2 linked regions of the Parasedimentitalea psychrophila genome follow. The protein of the gene in region 2 binds, or shares a complex with, the protein of the main gene of each other region. Links are inferred from orthologs where the notes say so. Each region holds a gene or a part of one and is shown on either strand. Other genes may lie near its edges. The genes, in order: secY and secA.

Region 1 (6,043 bases), 460 kb from region 2 along the record:
CTTCGACTTCCAGAGTTTTAACACCATGTTCCTGTGCTTTTTTGCCTGCATCTTCTGCAGCCAGCTGAGCAGCATACGGCGTGGATTTCCGCGAGCCCTTAAAGCCCATGGTTCCAGCCGAGGACCATGCAATTGCATTGCCCTGAACATCCGAGATGAGAATCTTGGTGTTGTTGAACGAGCTATTAACGTGAGCAACGCCGGAGGCGATGTTCTTGCGCTCTTTTTTCTTCGTACGAGTCTTATCGCGTGCCATTGATCAAACCCTCCCTTACTTCTTCTTACCAGCAATAGCCCGGGCAGGACCTTTGCGAGTACGAGCGTTGGTGTGGGTCCGCTGACCACGAACAGGCAAGTTACGACGGTGACGCAGGCCACGGTAGCAACCCAGATCCATCAAACGTTTGATGTTCATCTGTGTTTCGCGACGCAGGTCGCCTTCGACGTCGACGTTGGCGTCGATGTGCTCGCGGATGCGCAGAACTTCAGAGTCGGTCAGTTCGTTCACACGACGAGTTTCGTCAATGCCCACAGCTTCGCAAATAGACTTGGCTGTGGTTGTACCGATTCCGGTGATATAGGTGAGGGCGATTGGAACCCGCTTTGCAGTCGGGATGTTTACGCCGGCAATACGTGCCACGTTATACGTTCCTTTTGTTGCGATTCCGTAGCTCCGGAACCTTTTTTCACAACACCAGACCCTGACAGTAACGCCGTTGGGCCCAGTATTTTCGAGGTAGCCTTGCAGATGAGTCAAACCCATCCGCAGGAATTGATTCCCCGTAGGGATGGGACTGGGTATGAGGTATTTTACGGATCGTCAACCCACCTTGTGGTTGGCCTCGGCTTTCTTGACATAGCCGGGGCAGTTGACATGAAAAAGGGCAGGAAAACCTGCCCTTAAATAATTCCAGATCCGAGACCGCCGTCAGCCCAGAATAGCCTCGATCGATTTCTGCACTTCGGTGATGTCAGCCAGACCGTTGACCGGACGCAGGTCGCCCTTGGCATAGTAATAGCCAATCAGCGGCGAGGTCTTTTTGTAGTATTCCATCAGCCGGGTGCGCAGACTGTCTTCGTTGTCATCGCCGCGCCGCGTCATTTCAGTGCCGCCGCATTTGTCACAGATGCCCGCCTTGGCGGTGGGGTTGATGTCATCGTGGTACACCTCACCACAGCCACCACAGGTGAACCGCCCGGTGATTCGCTTAACCAGCGCATCGTCGTTTACCCGCATCTCGACCACGGTGTGCAGCGACTGGCCGAGCTTGGCGAGCAGAGCCGCCAGCGCATCGGCCTGCGCCAAGGTGCGCGGAAAGCCATCAAAGATGAAACCAGCACCCGATTCGGATGTCAGCTTCTCTTCGATCAGACCAATGACGATTTCGTCCGTCACCAGCTTGCCGGTATCCATGATGGCGGCGACCTTCAGCCCCATCTCGGTACCGCTGGATTTGGCTTCGCGCAGCATATCGCCGGTGCTCAGCTGTACCATGCCACGGGTTTCAACCAGATGGCGGGCCTGGGTGCCTTTACCCGCACCAGGGGGGCCTAGCAGAATAATATTCATTTGCGCGATGGCCCCCGCCGGTTGCGCTTCTTGTTCTTGCCGCGCAGCTGGCTTTTCTCGATCAGACCTTCGTACTGATGCGCCAGCAGATGGCTTTGTGCCTGCTGAATGGTGTCCATGGTCACCGAGACAACAATCAGAACCGAGGTGCCGCCAAAGTAGAACGGGATGGCAAACTGACCGCGCAGGATTTCCGGCAGCAGCATCACCAGCACAAGATAGCCCGAGCCCAGCACCAACACGCGGTTGACCACATACTCAAGATATTCGGCGGTCTTCTTACCCGGACGGATGCCCGGAACAAAACCGTTCTGGTTCTTCAGGTTTTCGGCGACTTCATCCGGCTTGAACGACACGTTGAAAGTGTAGAAATAGGCGAAGAACACGATCATCGACACAAAGAACAGCAGGTACAGCGGCTGACCGGGGCCAAAGTTGGCCAGCAGCCAGGACATCACCGGACCATTGGTCGCCCCCGACGAGAAGGTGGAGATGGTGGTCGGCAGCAGCAGCAGCGAGCTGGCGAAGATCGCCGGGATCACGCCTGCGGGGTTCACTTTGACCGGCAGATGCGACGAGCCACCGTCATAGACCTTCATGCCCACCTGACGGCGCGGGTACTGAATATGGATCTTGCGCAGGGCGCGCTCCATAAACACCACAAACATGATGATTGCGATCACCATCACCAGCACCATCACGATAACCGCAGGGCTGATGGCACCCGAGCGACCCGAGGCAAAGAACTGCGCCAGAGCGGCGGGAACCTCGGCGATGATGCCGACGAAGATGATCAGCGAGATGCCGTTGCCCAGACCACGCTGGGTGATCTGCTCGCCCAGCCACATCAGGAACATGGTGCCGCCAACCAAGGTAATCATACAGGCCAGACGGAAATACATGCCGGGTTCAGTGGCCAACTCACCTGCTTCCAGCGACACGGCCAGCCCATAAGACTGGGCGGTTGCCAGAGCCACGGTGCCAAAGCGGGTGTATTGGTTGATCTTCTTGCGGCCCTGCTCGCCCTCTTTCTTCAACTGCTCCAGCGACGGAACCATAGAGGTCAGCAGCTGGATAATGATCGAAGCGGAGATATAGGGCATAATGCCGAGGGCAAAGATGCCCATTCGGCCAAGGGCACCACCGGTGAACATCGACACCATGCCGCCAATACCCTGGCCGGCCTGTGTCATAAATTCGCGCAGGGCGATTGTGTCGATACCTGGAACCGGAATGAATGTACCCAAACGGTAGACAATCAAAAGGCCCAGGGTGAACAGGATGCGATTACGCAGGTCTGTCGCTTTGCCAAGCGCTGACCAGCTCGTGTTCGCCGCCATTTGTTCTGCTGCTGATACCATGAAAAAGGTCTCTTTGTTGCGAAAACGCCGCCCAAAGCCATTTTCCGGCTTGGGCGGCGTTAATTGGAAAACTGAAGACTATGTAAGCGGCATTGTTGCCGCTCACAAGCGCTTACTCAGCTGCAGCTACTTTTGCGACCAAGGTCAGAGCGCCGCCAGCTTTTTCTACTGCTTCAACGGCTGCTTTTGAGGCGCCGGTAACAGAGATTGTGACTTTGGCGGTGATTTCGCCTTTGGCCAGGACGCGGATACCGTCCAGCTTGCGACGCACAACACCCGATTCGACCAGGCTGGCTTCGGTGATCGACGCAGCGTCAAGTTTGCCAAGGTCGATGAATTTCTGGATCAGGCCCAGGTTGATGACAGCAAATGCCTTGCGGTTCGGCTTGTTAAAGCCACGCTTTGGCAGACGTTGGTACAAAGGCATCTGACCGCCTTCGAACCCTTTGATGGCAACACCCGAACGTGCTTTTTGACCTTTGATACCACGGCCACCCATTTTACCGGTGCCGGAACCAGGACCACGACCAATGCGCTTGCGTTTTTTGGTGGCGCCAGGATTGTCGCTCAGTTCGTTAAGTCTCATATCGCTTCTCCTTAGCCGGATGTGACCCACGAAGCGTATTCGGGTCAACCACGGCATATAGTGTTTTTGATTCTATGACCCGGATGGCCATTGGCTGCCTATAGACGGGTTGGGGGGATGGATCAAGAGTGGAAGGTAGTTCTTGCCTTTCCGACTGCTGCACGCAAAAGTTGCGAAACCCAACTTCTCATTTTCAGGTCAGCCCCAAGCGTTATGAGATTCCTTTTCCCCAAGAAAACCAGCACAACAGGCAGCAACACACGGCGGCTCTGGACGCTCGCATCCATTCTATTCTGCGTGGTCATGTTACTGGAAGTTATCAATCCCGTTTTTGTTGGGGAAAACCCGGCAATTGAGAAGGTTGGGGCCGCCATTTTGCTTTTGTGGTCGACTGCCTATTTCATTCTTGTGGTGGCCACGATCCCATTTTTGACATCTCATCACTTTTGGCCAAACCCTATTAGGTTGGCCACTGACGCAACCGTTTCGATCACTCAGACCATTTTCGCCTTTGCCATAACCTACAGAATATACGGAATCAGCGGCCCATCCGAGGAACTGGCCCCGTCGACTTGGGATCATCTCTATTTTTCTGCGGTTACATTTTCCACGTTGGGGTATGGAGACTTCCGCCCTGACGCTGCCGCACGCGGCTTTGCAGCGTTCCAATCAATCGTCGGAAACCTGCATTTAGGTATGATAGTTGGCGTCGCCTTCTTTGCCGCTCAACCCGAGCGGTCAGATAATCATCGCAACGACGATACCACTGGCAACAAGTAGAGCAGCGCCCATGATCGCGGTTCCGACAGTCTGAAGGATGCGATAGTTTTTAGTGGTCATACTCTCAAGCCTCCCTTCAGCTGATAGTTAAAGTTAGTATCCCCTTATAAGATGAATATAGTCGCAAAACTAATTTCTTGCAATGTTATCTCCATCATCCTCAGTTCCCAGAAAAACCACGACCGCATGCTCTTTCGCCCGCCAAGGCCCCTGCCCTGTCGGTTGCTGCGGAAATAGCTACTGTCTAACGGTAGGGGCCGGGCAAATGATGGCGGCGCCGCCGGGGTGGATGCAGACGGGGACAAGCCCCGTGCAATGAACGGTTCAAATGCGCCCCCTTCTTTACGAGGGCCAGGCTCCGGTTTGGTGCCGGGGGTGTCAGCCCCGGCGAGATCGCGATCAGGGGTAACCTAGGTCAGATCGGTTTCACTTTGCTCAGCAGGGCGTACGCCGCTTATGCAACAGGCGCGGCACCTTGCAGGCACAGGGCCTCCCACTCGGTCAGGAACTCCATGATCTCAAGCGAATCCTGCAGGCGGGGCGACGGGCGCTGTGCCTCAGTTCTGCCCTGTGTCAGGTTCTGCTCGACCATTTTGATCTGGTGGTAAAACGCATCAAAGCCGGTTTCGACAAAGATGTCCTCGACCGCGCCATCATAGGGGCACCATTGCAGGTGGTTCGCCCCGTCCGACGGCAACCATGGATTGGTGACAAAGCGCAACTCGCCCTTGGTGCCGCTGATGGTAAAGCCATGGGCCATGCCGTAGCTGTCCGTCGATTGCAGGCTTGCCAACACGCCATTATCGAATCGGGCGGTCATGGCGGCGTCGCAGATGGTGCCGTCGTGGGCTGAGACCGCGCCAAAGCCAGCCAGACGGCGGCTGGCAAACATATCTTCGCCACACATGGTCTGCACTACAAGATGCATCAGCGACACCGGGTAGCAGCCAAGGTTATACAGCGTGCCGCGCCCCTGTGGGTTTGTCACCTGCCAGATGTCAGCCGCGTAATGCCCATGGATGGCCCGCAATTCGCCCAGACGCCCATCCAGCAGCAGCTCTTGCAGGCGCTGATACAGCGGATGGGCAAGATACATATAGCCCTCGACGAAGAAGGTACTGGCCTGCTGCACCGCGCTGACCAGTTCATGTGCCTGCGCCATGGTGGTGGTCAGGGACTTCTCGCTGAGCACCGCCTTGCCCTGTGCAGCGGCCTGCGCGGTCAGTGTGTGATGCAGATGGTTGGGCAGGCCGATATAGGCGACATCCACATTTGGATCGTTAAGAGCGCCGTCATATCCAATGGAATGGTTCGGAATGCTGAATTGCTCCTGAAAGGCCTGCACCGCCGATGGGTTGCGGCCCGAGACAGTCCACAGCTCGGACCCCTCACTTTGCTGGATGGCCCTCGCCACCGTATTGGAAATAAACCCCGTCCCCAAAACTGCCCATCGTAGCATCCCGCGCTCCTTAATCACTGTAAGGGACAAGGGCTAAAGGCCACTTCGCCAGAAGGCAAACATACAGGGCGGTCTGACCAAAAGAAAACGCCCCCGCAGTGCGGAGGCGTTTCTGGTCATTCAAACCCCAGGGAGGAGGAAAGGGTCGAATGAATTCCAAGCGTTTACCAGTTCACATTGGATCGGTTTTCATCGCCTCTGGCCCTTGGCCGGAACGCGACGACCGATGATCTGATCCAGCAAGAACTGGAAACGCTTTAGCGGCCGTATACGTGGATACGGGCTAT
Region 2 (9,308 bases):
TTTCAGCGACAAGAACATCGCCAAAGGAGATCGACAGCAAATCCCGGTCGGCGTCGGCGCCGGATTTGCCGATGGCCATTACGATACGGCCCCAGTTGGGATCTTCACCGGCAAGCGCCGTTTTGACCAGCGGCGAATTGGCGATAGCCAACCCGTGGATCTTGGCATCACCATCGGATGCCGCCCCGGTGATCTGAATTTCAACAAATTTTGTGGCGCCTTCGCCATCCCTTACCACCTGATGCGCGAGATCCAGCATCACCGTCTCCAAGGCAGAGGCAAAGGCGTTACTGCCGGTGGCGTCAACGTTCGCGGCACCCGTTGCGCAGAGCATAAGGCTGTCCGAGGTCGAGGTGTCGCTGTCGACAGTGATACAGTTGAAGGTGCGGTTGCAAATCGACGTCAGCAGGGCCTGGAGGGCGCTCTGCTCTACCTGTGCGTCGGTAAAGATATAGACCAGCATGGTGGCCATATCCGGCGCGATCATGCCCGATCCCTTGGCGATGCCGACAATGGAAACCGTCTGCCCGTCAATCTCAACCTGAGCTGAGGCACCCTTGGCGAAAGTGTCCGTTGTCATGATGGCTTCGGCGGCGTCTTTGATCCGGGTCTCGGACAGTCCCTCCGCCAGTTCGCCGATTTTTGCAACGATACGATCATGTGGCAGTGGCTCGCCGATAACGCCGGTAGAGGCGGTGAAAACACGGGCTTCGGGCAGGGCAGTCGCTGCGGCAACAGCGCTGGCGATCTGCTCCACCGAGGTCTGACCAAAGTGGCCGGTAAAGGCGTTGGAATTTCCCGAGTTGACCAGAATGGCAGCACCATCGGGACCTCTGGTCGTCAATTTTGCCTGACAATCGCGCACCGGGGCGGATCGGGTCAACGACTGGGTGAAGACGCCGGCCACTGTGGTGCCGGGGACCATCAGGGCCAGCATCACATCCGCGCGGTCTTTATATTTCACGCCGGCCGCAGCCGAAGCAAACCGGACGCCGCCGACAATGGGCATGTCAGGAAAGCTGGCGGGGGCCAGCGGAGAGGGTGACAAAGACTGCGCCATGGTCAGTTCCTTACCAGTTCAATATTCTGCAAAATACTGGGGTCCAGATCTTCGAGCAAAACCCGCTCTATGGTGGCTGATGCGGTCAGTTCCGAGACCCGCGCCTCGACTGCCTGATTGCGCAGTTGGGTTGCCAGTTCCTCCCGCACGGCCTCAAATTCAGGTGCGGCGGATTTGCGGCGTTCGTTCAGAATGATCACATGCCAGCCAAACTGGGTCTGGACGGGCGCCGAAATTTCTCCCGATTTAAGGGTCAGTACTGCCTCTTCGAATTCCGGTACCATGCGGCCCTTGGTGAACCAGCCCAAAGACCCGCCGCTTGGACCAGAGGGGCCCGTTGATCTTTCTTTGGCCAAAGTCGCAAAATCAGCGCCGATGTTCAGTTCGACCCGCACAGCGCGGGCGTCTTCTTCGGTTTCCAGCAGGATATGGGAGGCATTGAATTCGTCGCCGCCATCGCCTTCGGAATAGGCCTGCTCATAGGCGGCTAGCAGATCTTCTTCGCTGGAGGCCATCTCCATCACGGATTCGATCACATCGGCAGCCAGCAATGAGCGTTTTTCATTTTCAAGAGAAAGCTGAACGTAATGCGGGACTTCACCATGCAGCGCCTGTTTCAGCGCCGTTTGCTGGATCAATTGATCCAAAATGGCATTGTACAATACATCCGCAGGCAACTGCTGATACTGGGCTGGCAGCACAGAACGGGACAGGATCATATGGCCAATGGTGATCTCTTCGCCGTTCACAATGGCAACAACAGTATTGGCATGTGGGGCGGCTGCTGCGGGCAGCGGCAAGACCAGCAAGGCGGCCAGCGCCACACGAGGCAAAAAAGTGAGACCTTTACGCATTCGATTCTTCCTATTTTGTTGCCGCAAACGGGCATGGCGTTGACACTGAATACCCTGCCGCTTACATCCCTTAGTGGCCCGTGGCAGGACCGTCATTCACATCCGTGTTTATGGGTTGTGAGCTGAGCGGGCAACCCTGCCAAATATTAGGGGCCAAGACAGGATCGTTGGAGAGCAAATGCTGGGTATCGGAACAATCGCCAAAAAGGTTTTCGGGACACCGAATGACCGCAAAATAAAGGCGACAAAGCCGCTGGTCGAAAAGATCAACGCGCTTGAACCCGAGTTCGAGAAGCTCAGCGATGACGGGCTGAAGGACAAGACCAAAGAGCTGCGCCAACGCGCGCTGGATGGCACCTCGCTGGATGATCTACTGCCCGAGGCCTTTGCCAATGCACGCGAGGCCGCCAAGCGGGCCTTGGGCCTACGCGCCTTTGACACCCAGTTGATGGGCGGCATTTTCCTGCATCAGGGCAGCATTTCCGAGATGAAGACCGGTGAGGGTAAAACCCTTGTGGCGACGCTACCGGCCTATCTCAATGCACTGACCGGCAAGGGCGTGCATGTGGTCACGGTCAACGAATACCTGGCCAAGCGGGATTCGGAGTGGATGGGCAATGTGTTCGCTCAACTCGGCATGACCACCGGGGTGATCTGGTCCAACATGCCGGAGGCTGAAAAGAAGGCCGCCTACGAAGCCGATATCACCTATGCCACCAACAACGAGCTGGGTTTCGATTATCTGCGCGACAACATGAAGTCGGAACTGAACCAGTTGTTCCAGAAGCATCACAACTTTGCGATTGTGGACGAAGTTGACAGTATCCTGATCGATGAGGCGCGTACCCCGCTGATCATTTCCGGCCCGGCCGAAGATCGCTCGGATTTATACTCCACCATTGATCTGGTGATTCCGCTGCTGAGCGACGACCATTATGACCTGGACGAGAAAACCCGTGGTGTGACCTTCACCGACGATGGCAACGACTATCTGGAGCAACAGCTGATGGAGCGCGGTTTGCTGCCTGAAGGTGCCTCGCTGTATGATCCGGAAAGCACGTCGGTGGTGCACCACGTCAACCAGGCTCTGCGCGCGCATAAGCTGTTCCAGCGCGACAAGGACTATATTGTTCGTGATGGCGATGTGGTTTTGATCGACGAATTCACCGGCCGCATGATGCCCGGGCGTCGTCTGTCCGACGGGTTGCACCAGGCCATCGAGGCCAAGGAAGGCGTCACCATTCAGCCTGAGAACACCACTCTGGCCTCGGTGACATTCCAGAACTATTTCCGTCTTTATGACAAGCTGTCCGGCATGACCGGCACCGCCCTGACCGAGGCCGAGGAATTTGCCGAGATTTACGGGCTGGCTGTGGTCGAAGTGCCCACCAACAAGCCGATTGCGCGGGTGGACGAAGACGACCGGGTTTATCGCACGGCGGCCGAAAAATACACGGCTATGATCGACGAGGCGAAGGTCGCAAATGCCAAGGGCCAGCCGGTTCTTTTGGGCACCACCTCCATCGAGAAATCCGAGTTGCTGAGCCAGATGCTGGAGAAGGAAGGCGTTAAACATAACGTCCTGAACGCGCGCCAGCACGAAAAAGAAGCGCAGATTGTTGCGGATGCAGGCCGGTTTGGCATGGTGACCATTGCCACCAATATGGCCGGGCGTGGCACCGATATTCAGCTTGGCGGCAACGTCGAAATGAAGGTGCTGGAGGTGCTGGCGCAAAACCCGGATGCCGATCCGACTGTTCTGCGCGCTGAAGAAGAGGCCCGGCACACCGAAGAAAAGCAAAAGGTGATCGACGCGGGTGGCTTGATCGTGATGGCATCCGAACGCCACGAGAGCCGCCGGATCGACAACCAGCTGCGCGGCCGCTCGGGCCGTCAAGGTGACCCTGGGCTGACCCGGTTCTACCTCAGCCTCGAAGACGACCTGATGCGCATTTTTGGCTCGGAGCGGCTGGACAAGCTGCTGACCACATTGGGCATGAAAGAGGGCGAGGCGATCATTCACCCCTGGGTGAACAAATCGCTGGAGCGGGCGCAGGCGAAAGTCGAAGGCCGCAACTTTGACCAGCGTAAGAACGTGTTGAAATTTGACGACGTGATGAACGACCAGCGGAAGGTAATCTTTGGTCAGCGCCGCGAGATCATGTCAGCAGCGGATCTTTCGGATATCGTGAGTGATATGCGTCACGAGGTGATCGACGACCTTCTCGACACCTATATGCCACCCAAAACCTATGCCGATCAGTGGGACACCGAGGGTCTGCATCAACAGGTCATTGAAAAGCTGGGCATTGATGTGCCGCTGGTTGATTGGGCGGCCGAAGAAGGTGTGGATGACGAAGAAATCCGAGAGCGCCTGATCAAGGAAAGCGATGAGTTGATGGCCAAAAAGGCAGTCGCCTTTGGCCCTGAGAACATGCGCAATATCGAAAAACAGGTATTGTTGCAGGCCATCGACTCAAAATGGCGCGAGCATCTGCTGACTCTGGAGCATCTGCGCTCGGTTGTTGGCTTCCGTGGCTATGCGCAGCGTGATCCTCTCAACGAATACAAGAACGAGAGCTTCCAATTGTTCGAAAGCATGCTGGACAGCCTGCGGGAAGCCGTCAGCAAGCAGCTGAGCCACATTCGCCCGATGAGCGAAGAAGAGCAGCAGGCAATGCTGCATGAGATGGCCGCACGGCAGGCGCAGTTGCAGGGCAGCGCAATCGCGCCTGGGCAGGCGCTGGCAGAGGAGCCCGCGCCGGGGTTTGTTGAGGATGATCTCTCCACTTGGGGTTCGCCATCACGCAACGATAAATGTCCCTGTGGCTCGGGGCAGAAATTCAAGCATTGTCACGGCCGACTGGCCTGATCTGCCGCTACAATTGTTCTAGAAGCAGCGCCCCTAAATCCCAGGATTTCAGGGGCGCTGTTTTGTTTGGGGCCAACATTCGTGGTTACTACTGGCCGGGTTTGTGAGCCGTGTTTGCGGGCCGGGGCGCCGCCGCCGAATGCGGCCCTCAGTCAGCCCAAACCCGTCTGGGAAGACTTTGAACCGACATGGATTGATTGCATTTGCCAAAGTCTCACCCGGCGCTGGCCACAAACCGGCCGTTTTTTAGTGTCACTTTTGTGTTAACTTATTTGGTGAGGTAAGTGGTGATGCTAGACAAACATATGATGGCTATGAGCGGAGTGACCCTGGTTGCGGCCTTGGGGATTGGCTTTGCTATGCAATACAATTCCGGCCCCGGTGATATTCAGTCAACAGTGCCGCCAGCGGCAGAAGAGGCCCAGGCTGAACTGGTTCTTCGCGACATTCGACTGACCTCAACCGTGAATATTGAGCCAGCAGATCTGATCCGTCGCGATCAACTGCCGGCGATGGCGTTCTCGCAAAAGATCAACTGCGCAGTGTCGGCACAGGCCCGTCCTGAACCGCAGGCCCTTGTTGCGCTGACCTTTTGGGCGCCGTGTAACAGCAGTGAGCGGGTTACCGTTCACCACTCGGGCCTGATGTTTACCGCAACCACGGATGGCGATGGCAGATTGTCCATGCAGGTTCCGGCTCTGGTGGAAAATGCGATCTTCATCATTGAGTTGGAGTCCGGCGCCGGCGCCGTGGCCTCCACCAAGGTGAGCGATCTGGACGAGATCGACCGGGTTGCGCTGCAGTGGACTGGCGGCAGCGGGTTTGAAATCCATGCCCGTGAATTTGGGGCTGATTACGGCCAGGGTGGCCATGTATGGTCGGGTGCGGCTGACAGGGGGCGGACCAGTCAGGTGCTGAGACTTGGCGATGGCCAGCAGTTATTGCCCCGTATGGTCGAGGTCTACAGTTTTGCCCGCAACATGACCGACGCCAATGGAACGGTCGCGCTGAGCATCGAGGCCGAGGTCTCGGCAAATAACTGTGGCCGTGAAATTTCGGCGCAAACCCTGGAGATTCGCGGTGGTCAAGGGCTGCGAACACGCGATTTAGTATTATCCATGCCAAATTGTAATGCGATTGGCGACTTTCTGGTGTTGAATAATCTTGTAGAAGACCTGAAAATCGCCGCCAATTGATCTGCGGTTCACTAGGGTTTCTATATGGCTTGGCATCGTGCGGCGGTTTGCGCCGCACTCTTTCTTTTTGGCTCCACCCTGTCCGCTTCGGCGCAGGACGTAACACTGTCCTCACCGGATGGCGCGGTTGAGATCAGCGGCGACCTGCTTGGCTTTGACGGCCAGTTTTACCGGGTGGATACCCAGTTTGGTGAACTGACCGTAGATGGATCCGGGGTGATCTGTGACGGACCGGGATGCCCCAATCTGGCGGATTTTGTTGCGGAACTGACACTGTCCGGCTCCTCGACCATGGCCGAAGTTCTGTTGCCGGCCCTGATCGAGGCCTTCGCGCTGAGAAACGATTACCAAACCCGCAGGAACAGCCTGGAAAACGGGTATTTTGAATATCTGTTGTTGCGGGGCGACTACACGCCAGTGGCGCGGTTCACATTTCTGGTCAGCAACACCGACGAAGGTTTTGCCGATCTTCTGGCCAACGAGGCAGATGTGGTCATGGCCCTGCGCGAAATCCGGCCAGAGGAGCGCCAACGGGCTCGGGGTGCCGGCATGGGAGACATGACAGACCCAAGTCGTAGCCGGGTTTTGGCGCTGGATGCGATGGTGCCAGTGGTGGCGCCTGGCAATCCGGTGACCAGTATTTCCGTACCGCAACTGGCCAGGGTCTTTGCCGGCGAGATCTCCAATTGGCAAGAGCTAGGCGGCGCAGATGCGCCGATATCGCTGCATCTTCCGGTGGCGGGCTCGGGCTTGAGCCAGGCGGTCGAAGATCGTCTGCTGGCGCCCGCGAAATTGCCGCTGTCGCAGGACTTGCGGCGCCATGATCGCAGCAGCGGCTTGGCCCGCGCGGTGACCACCGATCCGTTTGCCATTGGCATTGCCAGCTATGCCGAGACAGGCACTGCGCGGATGCTGACGCTGACCGGGTCCTGTGGGTTTGCCTTGGCTGCGGGGCGTCGCGCCATCAAAACAGAGGATTACCCGTTAAGCGCGCCGATGTTTTTGTACCTGCCGGCGCGGCGCCTGCCCAAGGTGGCGCGCGATTTTCTGAACTATACCCGTGGCCCGGCGGCGCAAGTGGTGATTCGGCGCGTTGGATTTGTCGACCAGGCGCCGGAACAGATCCCGATCAAGGCCCAGGGCCAACGGCTGGCAAATGCCATTATGGCAGCGGGCGAAGAAATTGACCTGGCCGAGTTGCAGCGCCTGGTTGGCCTGATGGATGATATGCAGCGGCTGACCACATCGTTTCGGTTTGAAACCGGGTCCACCCGACCAGACGCGCAGTCTCGCGCCAATATCGCTCAGCTTGCGCGGGCGATGGAGGCCGGGGTGTATGATACCAAGACGCTGGTATTTGTCGGGTTTTCCGACGGTGAAGGTGCCGCGGCTGGCAATCGAAATATCGCGATGAAACGGGCCGAGACGGTGCGGGATGCGGTGGTCAGGGCCGCTCAAACGGTCAATTTGGAGCGTATGCAAATTGAGGTGGAGGCCTTTGGTGAGGCGCTGCCGATGGCCTGCGATGACAGCGACTGGGGTCGCCAGGTAAACCGCCGGGTCGAAGTCTGGCTGCGCTGACCTGTTGGGGATAATCCGGGCAGCAGAGCGCGCATTGTCAAAGCCAATGTCTCCCGCCCGCTGTCGGTCTCTTCGAGACCCGCCCTCCGTTGGGCGTGGCGCCGCGCAAGCGCGGCGCCACGCCCAAGGCTGCAAGCGGCAGCGGCGATCAGCCGATGCAGGGCGCGGGGGCGGGAGCATTGCGAGGTATGGGGCTGTTCACTCGTTTGGCAGGGCTACAGGTAGCCCTCGCTACGAAAGCTCAACTCGCGGGATTTTCCGATGATCAAGTGATCGTGTAGCACCAGACCCAGTGCCATCAATGCGGTGTTGATCCGGTCGGTCATGTCGATGTCACTGGTCGACGGAGTTGGATCACCAGATGGATGATTATGTACCAGTATCAAGGCGCTGGCGTTCAGTTCCAGGGCGCGTTTGGCGACCTCCCGGGGGTAGACAGGCACATGATCGACGGTGCCACGGGCCTGTTCCTCATCGGCGATCAGCACATTTTTGCGGTCCAGATACAGCACCCGGAATTGTTCCGTTTCGCGATGGGCCATGGTGGTGTGGCAATAATCCAGCACCGCGTCCCAGCCGGAAATCACTTGCTGTTGCATGACACGGGCCCGCGCCATGCGGTGCGCCGCTGCCTCGAGAATTTTGAGATCGGCAATCACCGCAGCTCCAATACCCTTGACCTCCTGCAGCCGCTCTGTCGGAGCGGTGACCACCCGATTGAAATCCCGGAACTTGTTCAGCAGCGCGTGGGCCAGCGGCTTCACATCGCGGCGTGGGATGGAGCGGAACAGCACCAGTTCCAGCAATTCATAGTCCGGCATCGCAGTTGCGCCGCCCTGCATGAATCGTTGGCGCAGCCGGGCGCGGTGGTCCTGAATGTAGGACGGCAAGCGTCCCTTTGGCAGCGCTTGCACCGGCGCCTCGTCACTGCCCTGAAACAGCGGCAGAGATGTGTCCTGAAAGGAATCGCGCCGTGTCATGGCGTTAGGGTGCTCTCGTTATGGTTGATAAGTTGTTAACGTGCGGGGTTGAAGTTCGGGTTGATACCAGCCGTCACACCGTTCTGAATAATAAAAGGGCGCCACCGATACGGTGACGCCCTTTCATAGATCATCTGTCCAAGGAACGAGATCAGCTTTTCATCGAATCCCAAAAGCTCTTCACCGAGGAAAAGAAGCTGCCGGATTCCGGGTTGGTGGTGTCTTCGGAGAGATCTTCAAACTCCCGCAGCAGCTCTTTTTGCCGCGCTGTCAGGTTCACCGGAGTTTCCACCGCCAGTTCGATGAACATATCACCGGGACCGCCGCCACGCAGGGCAGGCATGCCCTTGGCGCGCAGCCGCATTTGGCGGCCGGACTGGCTGCCTTCGGGGATCTGTACCCGACCACGGCCACCGTCGATCGTTGGCACCTCAATCGCGCCGCCGAGCGAGGCCTTGGCCATGCTGACGGGGACCCGACAGTAGAGGTTCTGGCCATCGCGCTCAAACAGCTTGTGCGGCAGCATTTCGACAAAGATATAGAGATCACCGGGGGGGCCGCCGCGCATACCAGCTTCGCCTTCGCCGGACAGGCGAATGCGGGTGCCGGTTTCGACGCCAGCCGGGATGTTGACCGACAGGGAACGGTCTTTTTCCACCCGGCCATGGCCACCGCAGCTTTTGCAGGGGTTCTTGATGACCTGGCCCAGACCGGAGCAGGTCGGACAGCCACGTTCGACAGTAAAGAAGCCCTGCTGTGCGCGCA

The links.
Region 1: the proteins of secA (region 2) and secY are in contact, whole or in part, in a crystal structure (PDB 3DIN), measured with the Thermotoga maritima proteins. The link is inferred for Parasedimentitalea psychrophila from one-to-one orthologs. Residues at the interface, in WP_004082002.1 of Thermotoga maritima: Glu261, Ala262, Arg263, Lys300, Ala301, Arg302, Thr303, Ile304, Ile305, Leu323, Tyr324, Asp325, Pro326, Val329, Ser330, Tyr333, Ile336, Lys340, Phe345, Val349, Glu363, Phe364, Tyr374, Ser375, Gly376, Gly377, Glu393, Ile395, Thr482, Ser483; in WP_004081795.1 of Thermotoga maritima: Glu108, Gly109, Glu110, Glu111, Ala236, Glu237, Arg238, Arg239, Ile240, Thr241, Ile242, Gln243, Tyr244, Ala245, Arg246, Arg247, Val248, Thr249, Gly250, Arg251, Arg252, Val253, Tyr254, Gly256, Ala257, Ser258, Thr259, Tyr260, Leu261, Pro262.

What each region holds. Positions count from the first base shown.
Region 1 is NZ_CP127247.1:2,137,593-2,143,635, reverse strand. Bases 750-3,553 are described here. They hold secY (preprotein translocase subunit SecY), read right to left. Parts: upstream 2,932-3,553; coding sequence 1,567-2,931; downstream 750-1,566. Other genes in these bases: rplO (50S ribosomal protein L15), read right to left, coding at 3,044-3,517; QPJ95_RS10385 (adenylate kinase), read right to left, coding at 929-1,570. In the rest of the region: rpsK (30S ribosomal protein S11), read right to left, coding at 1-256; rpsM (30S ribosomal protein S13), read right to left, coding at 272-640; QPJ95_RS10370 (potassium channel family protein), read left to right, coding at 3,821-4,297; QPJ95_RS10365 (Gfo/Idh/MocA family protein), read right to left, coding at 4,752-5,756; QPJ95_RS10360 (DUF1127 domain-containing protein), read right to left, coding at 6,014-6,043. UniProt on the Escherichia coli protein: The central subunit of the protein translocation channel SecYEG. Consists of two halves formed by TMs 1-5 and 6-10.
Region 2 is NZ_CP127247.1:1,681,441-1,690,748, forward strand. What follows is about bases 1,791-4,986. They hold secA (preprotein translocase subunit SecA), read left to right. Parts: upstream 1,791-2,092; coding sequence 2,093-4,786; downstream 4,787-4,986. Other genes in these bases: QPJ95_RS08115 (peptidylprolyl isomerase), read right to left, coding at 1,791-1,914. Outside these bases: bifunctional glutamate N-acetyltransferase/amino-acid acetyltransferase ArgJ, read right to left, coding at 1-1,060; more of QPJ95_RS08115, read right to left, coding at 1,063-1,790; QPJ95_RS08125 (hypothetical protein), read left to right, coding at 5,077-5,982; QPJ95_RS08130 (phosphate ABC transporter substrate-binding/OmpA family protein), read left to right, coding at 6,007-7,563; RadC family protein, read right to left, coding at 7,779-8,543; molecular chaperone DnaJ, read right to left, coding at 8,695-9,308. UniProt on the Escherichia coli protein: Required for protein export, interacts with the SecYEG preprotein conducting channel.